Linked DNA regions of Prochlorococcus marinus str. MIT 9313. The protein of the gene in region 1 interacts with the protein of each later gene in a pairwise test. Links are inferred from orthologs where the notes say so. Each region holds a gene or a part of one and is shown in the gene's direction. Other genes may lie near its edges.

Region 1 (5,258 bases):
CTGCTGTTTCCAGTACAAGCCTGGACAGCCCGCCTACACATCTCCCCAGGCAGAGATTTGACTGGACCAAAGAGATATTGCCACTATCGCTGCAGCCATTCAAAATATTCGACCTGAGAGCAGCAGGAAGGCGGGCAGTATGCAAATTCTCTAAATGAGCCCAACAAGAAACCACTGTCCAGCTGAGCCATTCCAGGGCCACAGCGAACTGTCACAGCATCACAGGACACACGCGCGATTGTCACGAAGGCCTCCTGCTCTTTAAGGTGGCCGCATTGCGACCTGGCCTACCGGCGTGCGATTCCATATTCAGCAGGAAAGCGACATTCCAGCTTCGACCCAGCTTTACAACCAGATTTGTTTCGCAATCGCCGCACGTCATTACCCACCTGGCCACAGACTGCCCAGCACTCGCCAGTTAGCCATGCAAACTGGCCTTCATCGCAACACGATCAGCAAGGTCTATCGACAGCTTGAAACAGATGGGGTCGTCGAAGCCATGGCTGGTTCCGGTATCTACGTGCGCGACCAGCAAAAGCCGCGTGAAATCAAAACCCCTCCCCATTTTCGCAATCGGGGCACCCCTGACCTTGACCAGGAAGTGCGCAAGTGCGTCGATGGTCTGCTCAATGCTGGTTGCACTCTGCAGCAGACGAGAGAGATGCTAACTCGAGAAATTGACTGGCGACTTCGCTGCGGGGCAAGAGTGTTGGTAAGCACTCCGAGAGAGGATATTGGCGCCTCCATGCTCATTGCAGAAGAGCTGGAACCCCACCTTGATGTTCCAGTTGAGGTGGTACCGATGGAGGAGCTGGAAAGCATTCTTGAAAGCTCAAGCAACGGCACCGTGGTGACCAGCCGCTATTTTCTGCAACCGCTAGAAGAGCTAGCCAAACGCCACGGTGTTCGGGCAGTCGCAGTAGATCTAAATGACTTCCGCCAAGAGCTCGCCATGCTGAAGGAGTTGCGACCCGGCAGCTGCGTGGGGCTGGTAAGCATTAGCCCAGGGATCCTAAGAGCTGCCGAAGTGATCCTGCACAGCATGCGCGGCAATGAACTCCTGCTCATGACAGCTACACCGGATGTAGGCAGCCGCCTACTAGCCCTGCTACGAGCTGCCAGCCACGTGCTCTGCGATCGCCCCAGCCTGCCCCTCGTCGAGCAAAGCCTGCGCCAAAACCGTTCCCAATTGATACGAATGCCCCAACTTCACTGCGCCGACAGCTATCTCAGCACTGATACGATTGATCAGTTACGCAAGGAAATTGGCCTATTGGCTACTTGATTAAGAGCAAAACAATCAACAGTTAGATCTGAAGCAATTGCTTTGAACAGAAAAAGAACTTATCTCATTCAACCACTTTTATCGATTTTAAGCCGCTTCCAAGGCTGTACTGCCTGCAACTAGATTGGGCAGGGAATCTCATGAAGCCATTCAGCAGGCTGTTGACAGGGTCGGCCGACCAAAAACACAATCGAGGTGTTAGCAGTTTGAATCGATGCTGAATAATCTCCGCGCAGACTTTGCGATCATCCGTGAGCGTGATCCAGCGGCCAGAGGCCTCGTTGAGATCCTGCTTTGCTATCCAGGGGTTCACGCGCTGATGATGCATCGGCTCAGCCATCGAATCTGGTCGACCAGATTGCCGCTGATCCCAATGAAATTGCTAGCTCGCCTCATCAGCCACTTCAGCAGAAGTCTTACTGGAGTGGAGATCCACCCAGGAGCGAAAATTGGCAATGGTGTTTTCATTGACCACGGAATGGGCGTGGTGATCGGCGAAACAGCGGAGGTAGGTGATCGTTGCCTGCTTTATCAGGGGGTAACTCTGGGTGGCACAGGCAAAGATCACGGCAAGCGCCACCCCACGCTGGCAAGCAACGTAGTAGTAGGGGCCGGAGCCAAAGTACTTGGAGCACTTCACATAGGCAGCAACACTCGGATTGGTGCGGGATCAGTTGTGGTAAGTGACGTGGAAGCCAACTCCACGGTTGTGGGCATTCCAGGTCGAGTAATACATCAGAGTGGCGCGCGAATAGAGCCTCTTGCACATTCAGCTCTACCAGATGCAGAAGCCAATGTGATAAGAAATCTCATGGGAAGGATTGATCTGCTAGAAGCCAATATGGAAACAATGCGCAGAAAAATGCAAGCAATAAAAGACGGAAACTCTTACAATGAAGAGCTATTTGGCGAATCGCAGAATCTCAAGGATAAGGAGATTATAGAATATATAGGGGACAAAAAAATATAAAATATTTTAGCAGAGGCGAGGCATGCGAGTGGAGTGGCTAACATATAATCAAAAACATTGGCAATCACTATTCAAAATGAAAATTCTCAACGAAGTAGATAAGGGAAGCTAAAAACACAGTTCTAACTTGCCTAGACCTAGGTAACACATAAGAAATAATATATAGCACTCCAAAGACAGGCTGAAATAGACATCTTAGAGGGGTAAGAAATTATTTTCGAGAGACCTGGCCCTCCAAAATATTTCATTTGATGTTCCAAAGGAGAAAATCTTGGGATTTTAGTAAGGACTGGAGAAGGGAAAAGCACTTAATTACAATTAATCTGCGGGACGCTTCCTCCTAATGAGGAAATGGAAATAATGCTGCGCTACTTGCACAAGGCTAGGCAGCGGATTCAATTCTGAATTTAGAGGCTGAGATAGCGTTTACCTTGATGCTTCACTACTAGGCCTCAATAAAGAAGAAACAGATAATAAATGAGATAATATTTTGCCATTTGCGGATATAGAGAATTTCATACATCAACCAGTAAAATCTTACTCTATGGCAAGCGTATATAGGCTTATTAAAATCAGCAGGTCCTAAAATAGCCACTATAAAAATAATGTTAAAAGCATAACCTGAGACATAGGCAATAGATAGAGAATCGGATCAGAGGGGAGGCGAAAAGCTTGAATCTGCTAATTTTAGGAACGCAGTGATTGCTTATCATTCTCAAAGGTTATCGCACGTTGCAATTGGCAGAGTAAAAAGGCGTATATATAAACCAATTGATCGAAGCATGCCATGCTTACAAGGCCAGCGAGAAAATGGAACTTTTAGTAGAGCCTGACATCTTTTAGCTCTCTCGATTGTCAAAAGATTCAAAAAGGTATCACTATTCAGGGAATAACATTTTTGAAATGTCTGATACTGGCGTAAAACTGAGTAAAGAGGTATCTCAGAAGAATTCATATGGGCAAATTTCCAGACATTATTTAACCAGTAATTAACACCAAGTCCTTGAGACCCTATAAAATTAGGGCCATGCTGACGATAAAGCACTAGAGATTCATCTAGAAAGCTAATATAACCAAAGGAACTTGCTACTAGGGCTAACCACCAATCATGCATCATTGCGGTAGAAGGAATTGGTAATGCAATTTGCAGCAAGCATCGATTAAAGAGAGAAGGGCAACCTGTAACAACATTAGTCAAAGCAAGGTCTTTAAAGCAAATTCGCTTAGGGTTAAGGTGCTGACGTTGCAAAAAACTACTTTGCAAGTGAGCACTGTATTGATCGACCACATCCAAGACACAATGCACTAAGAGTGGGGTTGAAGAAGTGTAAATATTTTCCAAGTATTGGATTTGAGCAAAAAAATTTTTTCAAGCTTATGTGGCAACCAAATATCATCTTGATAAGAAAGTGCTATGTAAGAAGCAGAAGGCGATTCCAGTAGCTTGTTGATATTCCCTACACATCCTAAATTCTCATCAGATGGAAATCTTTGAAGCCAATTCCCATATTTATCTTGAAATGAATTTATGAGTTAAATTGTGGAGTCTGCTGAGTAATCAGCACGCAACAAAACTCGTATAGGCCTTAAGGTTTGATTGTAAATAGAATTGAGCTGAGCCTCCAAAAATTGTTCGCCATTATAAGTAGATAAAATTACTTCTATATCCTGGCTTCTTAACATAGAGAACATCCTCATTTTTGGAAATACCTCCATATACTGACTACATTTACACAGATCAGATAAAAGCTTGAGTAATTACCCAGACCCCACCCATGAATAATGGATTCTACGGGTAAATGAACGCACAATCAGTACTGGGCAAGGCTTCGGGTAATGTCAGCATCTTCCAAATAAATGGAATAGCGTTCATCAAATCCTCCAAGCATCTAGAACGCATCAATACTTATGACCATACAACAACCACTTAGGTAAGGCACCTCAAACATCTGATGATAATTTATATCAGTCATTACATACCAAAGATCACAACATTTTAACCAATCAGGCTTAATCTATTCGGAAAGAAAACGATGAGTTAATAAAGTAAGTACAGTTGAATTATTTTTACATAGTTTATGATGATTGCCAGATTCATCGAAAATCTGAGGGCATGCGAGGCTTGCCTCAGGATGAATTTGAAGCGAAGCGATCAACTTTTCTAATGTTCCCAGATACCAGCCAAGATCTGTATGCAGTATTCCTACATAAAAAAAATAAACTTCAATTTATTCAGTAGGTGATTTACAGCTAGGTCATACCCGAGACTATCTAATCGAGTGCAGAAATAATCTGATTTATCTGCCAAAAGGTCAACAGACTCAGCATGAGAATAATCTTTTACTGCAACAGTATAGCCTATATTTAAAGGCAGGAAAGAGAGAAGAATGACCGGAGACCATCGACCACTAACTGAGAAGTATGATAAGCAGAAACTAGCAATAGAAGTTCTCTTTTTACTAAGCATTGGCATCATTAGAGAGCCGGGGAAGGCCGATTCTCTGACCAAGATAGTCAGACTTAGAGCTAACTTTTTGGCACCAATCAAGATTGTCTAAGTACCAAGCCACAGTTGCTTCTAGGCCCTCCTCAAAACTATGTCGAGGTTTCCAACCCAGATCATTTGTAATCTTCTTTGCATCAATAGCATACCGACGGTCATGGCCAGGACGGTCACTAACTCTGGTAATCAAACGCGTATGAGGTGCACCGTAGGGGCGAAGACTATCCATCAAGTTGCAGATAGTCTCCAAAACATCACGATTCGTACGCTCGCTAGGAGAACCATGATCACCAGCACCTCCAACGCAATAACTCTCACCTAACCCACCTCGAGTAGCCGCAAGTAGTAATGCCTCGACATGATCTTCGACATATAACCAATCCCTTATATTCGTGCCATCTCCATACAAGGGAATAGGCTCACCCGCCACGGCCTTGAGTATGGCAATAGGAATCAATTTTTCTGGAAATTGCCAGGGACCGTAGTTATTGGAACAATTC
Region 2 (4,012 bases), 120 kb from region 1 along the record:
GTGCGTCGATCTGCCAGCGGTAGCCCGCCTAGCAAAGGCTCGAGGTATCCCCGTGATCGCTGATGACACCATCGGCTCACCACTCAATCTTGATGCGCTGCCCCATGCAGATCTGGTGTTTAGCTCCCTCACCAAAAGCTTCGCCGGCCGTGGTGACATCCTGGCGGGTTCTCTCGTCGTCAGCCCTAGCTCCCCCTGGCGAGAGGAACTCTCCAGAGAGCTCTCGACTGCCCTTGCTCCCCTGGGGGATGCTGATGCCATCGCCTTAGAACAAGCCAGCCGAGATGTGGCCCAGCGGCTGCCGCAGCTCAACAACGCCTGCCAAAGATTGGCAGACAAGCTGGCCTGTCATCCCTCTATTGCTCGAGTACACCACCCAGGCCAATGCACCAACTTCCAAGCCCTGATGCGCCCTGGCGCCGGCCACGGCTGCCTGCTCTCGTTTGAGCTATGGGGGGGGATAGAGCAAGCCAAGCGGGTGTATGACGCCCTGCAGGTCTGCAAAGGTCCAAGCCTCGGCACAAGCTTCACGCTGGTGTGCCCCTATGTACTGCTCGCCCATTACAACGAACTGAGCTGGGCAGAATCCTGTGGAGTACCCAGCCATCTGCTGCGCGTATCCGTAGGGCTTGAAGATCCCGATAATCTTTGGCGCCGCTTTGAGATGGCGTTGAAGGCCTAACCGTAAGCAACCCATCACATGGTCGTCACAACAGATCATCGTCCTCACCAATAGAGCCAAATTCCAGCTAATGATGTGGTCGATTCATATGCACGCATGTCCCGCATTTACGAAGACAACAGCCAGGCAATCGGCAACACTCCACTGGTCAAACTGCACGCCGTCAGCAAAAACGCCAAGGCAACTGTTCTCGCAAAGATTGAAGGCCGCAATCCCGCCTACAGCGTGAAATGCCGCATTGGCGCCAACATGATCTGGGATGCCGAAAAGCGCGGTTTACTGAGCAAAGAGCGCACGATCATTGAGCCCACCTCTGGTAACACCGGCATTGCACTGGCCTACACAGCAGCAGCCCGCGGCTACAAACTGATCCTCACCATGCCCGAATCAATGTCGCTAGAACGGCGGCGGGTGATGGCAGTGCTTGGTGCAGAACTCATTCTCACAGAAGCAGCCAAGGGAATGCCAGGCGCCATTGCCAAGGCAAAAGAGATCGCCGAAAGCGATCCCCAGAAATACTTCATGCCCGGTCAGTTTGAGAATCCGGCCAATCCCGACATCCACAGCAAAACAACCGGTCCAGAAATCTGGAACGACTGTGATGGCGCCATTGATGTGCTCGTGTCTGGCGTAGGCACCGGCGGCACGATCACAGGTGTCTCCCGTTACATCAAGCAGGAGAAAGGCAAAGCCATCATTTCTGTAGCCGTCGAACCAACCCATAGCCCGGTTATCAGCCAAACCCTCAACGGGGAAGAGGTCAAACCTGGTCCTCACAAAATCCAGGGCATTGGAGCCGGCTTCATTCCCAAAAACCTCGATCTTTCTTTAGTGGATCGTGTGGAGCAGGTCAGCAATGATGAATCCATCGCCATGGCCCTGCGCTTGGCAAATGAAGAAGGTCTACTGGTGGGCATCTCCAGTGGTGCGGCAGTTGCAGCGGCTATTCGTCTGGCAGAACAACCCGAATTTGCGGGCAAAACCATCGTGGTCGTGCTGCCAGACATGGCCGAGCGTTATCTCTCTTCAGTGATGTTTGAGAGTGTGCCCACAGGCATCATTCAGGCCCCTGTAGCTGCCTAAATCGCCTCCAGCTAGAAACTGATAACTGATCAACAGGGGCGGGCCGCTGGCAACACCGCCTCTGGATCAATCCACATCGCATCGCCATAAGAGAAAAAGCGATATTGGTGCTCAATGGCCTCGGCATAGAGCGCCAGCAGCCGTTCACGACCAACCATGGCACTCACCAACAGCAATAGAGAGCTTTTGGGCAAATGGAAGTTGGTGAGCAGTCCATCCACCACAGCAAAGCGATAACCCGGCTGAATCACCAAATCCACTGGTCCACAAAACGACTGCAGGAATCCGCCACCTGCCAAAGCAGCACCTTCAAGGGCCCTGACGCTGGTGGTTCCCACAGCAATCACCCGGCCTGCTCGTGCTCGACAAGCCATCACCGCCTCAACAACGTCGTCGCGCACCTCCACCCACTCGCTGTGAAGCTGCAAATGGCTCAGATCCTCAGTTTCAACAGGTCGAAACGTGCCTAAGCCCACATGCAAGGTGACACTGGTCAGCATCACTCCCCGCTGCTTGAGAGCCTCCAATAACTCATCACTGAGATGAAGCCCCGCCGTTGGCGCCGCAACGGCGCCGGGGCGAGATGCATAACGGGTCTGATAACGCTCGCTATCACTTGGATCATGACGTTGGATATAAGGCGGCAATGGCACTTCGCCGTAGCGCTCAAGCAGCAACTCAAGCTGCTCGGCATTGGCGTAATGGCTCGGGAACTGCACAACCCGTCCGCCACTAGCGCTGTCTTTGCTGATCACCTGCAAAGCAATGGGCTCCTCGCCTAGAGCCTCGAGCCAAAGCTGATCACCTGGACGCAAACGTTTAGCAGGCCGGCCCAAACACAGCCAGCAACCCTCACCACGCGGCTCAAGCACCAACAACTCAGCCAATCCACCACCTGATCGCCGCACCCGCAGCCGAGCCTTAAGAACGCGAGTGTCATTGATGACAAGCAGGTCACCAGCGCGCAATTCCTCCTGCCAATCCCAAACCTCGGCATGTCGAGCGATGGGAGGCTTCATCCCCAATGGCTGCACAATCAAAAGCCGCGCCGAATGTCTTGGCTCCACCGGCAGCTGAGCTATGCGCTCAGGATCAAGCGGATAGTCATAAGAACTGAGCAGAGAATCTCTTGGGTCTAGAACCATTCGTGAAGTCTTGCTTTATGAGTGACGTTCAAAAAACCGTTCAGAAAGTTCTGGGTTCACAAACCACCAATTTTTTGGTCCGCTGTTCATTCATATCCATTTTAATGCTCGAGCAGGGAAGAGCATCCACCAGAGCAAAGCGTCAGATCAGCAGCCCTTGCCAAAAGGGTGGGAGGAAACCAAAGCAAATCTCCAGGAAATCAGCATAGGTTTTCAATCTTCTCTGCTGAGAGCGTTCAGCATCATCCTCATCGCACATTGCGGCACCATGCACTTGATGCTGGCAGATTAAAGTGAATAGGGTGAAAACTATTGATTGAAAGCTCGAAGTTTTCTCTCGCAAAAATCATGCAAAAGCCTGCCTCTGTTGGGTTTAAGCAAAAACATGTGCGTCCCAAGACGCAATTCATGGGTGTATTCAACTATTTCTGGAGGACTACATCTGAATATCAATTCAAAATCATGATCTTGATGAAATTAATCTTTACCTATGACCCTGACAGGAAATGACATTTTGTCATTAATTGCATCAGATCGCTTGTAGAAACAAACCGTCAAGTTGAATATTGCACACTCAACTCTTTCCCATCTGCGCTCACTATTGATAGGCAATACAATTGTGGGCGGCAATACAGAGTTTAAAATTTTTGCATAGACATGGGCATTGACAGGATCAATTGCATCGCCTGACTAGTTACACCCTTTAATCTAGTATTTTTTAATAGCACACCATGAAAAATGACTAAAGGCATAAATCTCTTCACTGCTTGTTTTCTTTTCATTCTCGCTGCATCCTTGCCTCAATCAATTAAATCACAGCCCAGCAAAGGTATCACCAATAACTATGATTACTACTCTCCATGGAGTCCTGGGGATGCTGGGGTTTATGTTGACAAGGATGGCTATGCATTTGATCCCTGCATGTCAAGATTCCCTGAAGATTGCGAGAAGAAAACCTACATCAATCTTGGCAAGTGGCAACGGATTAGTGATGAAGTCATGCAAACACCAAAGGGGACTTAGGGGACTTTTTTCTGCAGGAATGAATCTCTCAAGAGAGAAACATCAACCAATGGCCTATTCAGTTGCACAAAAGAGGGAT

The links.
Region 2: the proteins of cysE (region 1) and cysK interact in binary tests that used the Escherichia coli proteins (3 or more experiments, as listed by UniProt). The link is inferred for Prochlorococcus marinus str. MIT 9313 from one-to-one orthologs.

What each region holds. Positions count from the first base shown.
Region 1 is NC_005071.1:131,334-136,591, reverse strand. What follows is about bases 604-3,377. They hold cysE (serine O-acetyltransferase), read left to right. Parts: upstream 604-1,499; coding sequence 1,500-2,255; downstream 2,256-3,377. Other genes in these bases: AKG35_RS12630 (hypothetical protein), read right to left, coding at 2,971-3,377; AKG35_RS00590 (GntR family transcriptional regulator), read left to right, coding at 604-1,285. Also shown: more of AKG35_RS00590, read left to right, coding at 296-603; more of AKG35_RS12630, read right to left, coding at 3,378-3,549; rfbB (dTDP-glucose 4,6-dehydratase), read right to left, coding at 4,715-5,258.
Region 2 is NC_005071.1:256,518-260,529, reverse strand. The notes cover bases 1-2,771. They hold cysK (cysteine synthase A), read left to right. Parts: upstream 1-778; coding sequence 779-1,765; downstream 1,766-2,771. Other genes in these bases: queA (tRNA preQ1(34) S-adenosylmethionine ribosyltransferase-isomerase QueA), read right to left, coding at 1,795-2,771; AKG35_RS01195 (PLP-dependent transferase), read left to right, coding at 1-682. Outside these bases: more of queA, read right to left, coding at 2,772-2,910; AKG35_RS01175 (hypothetical protein), read left to right, coding at 3,706-3,933.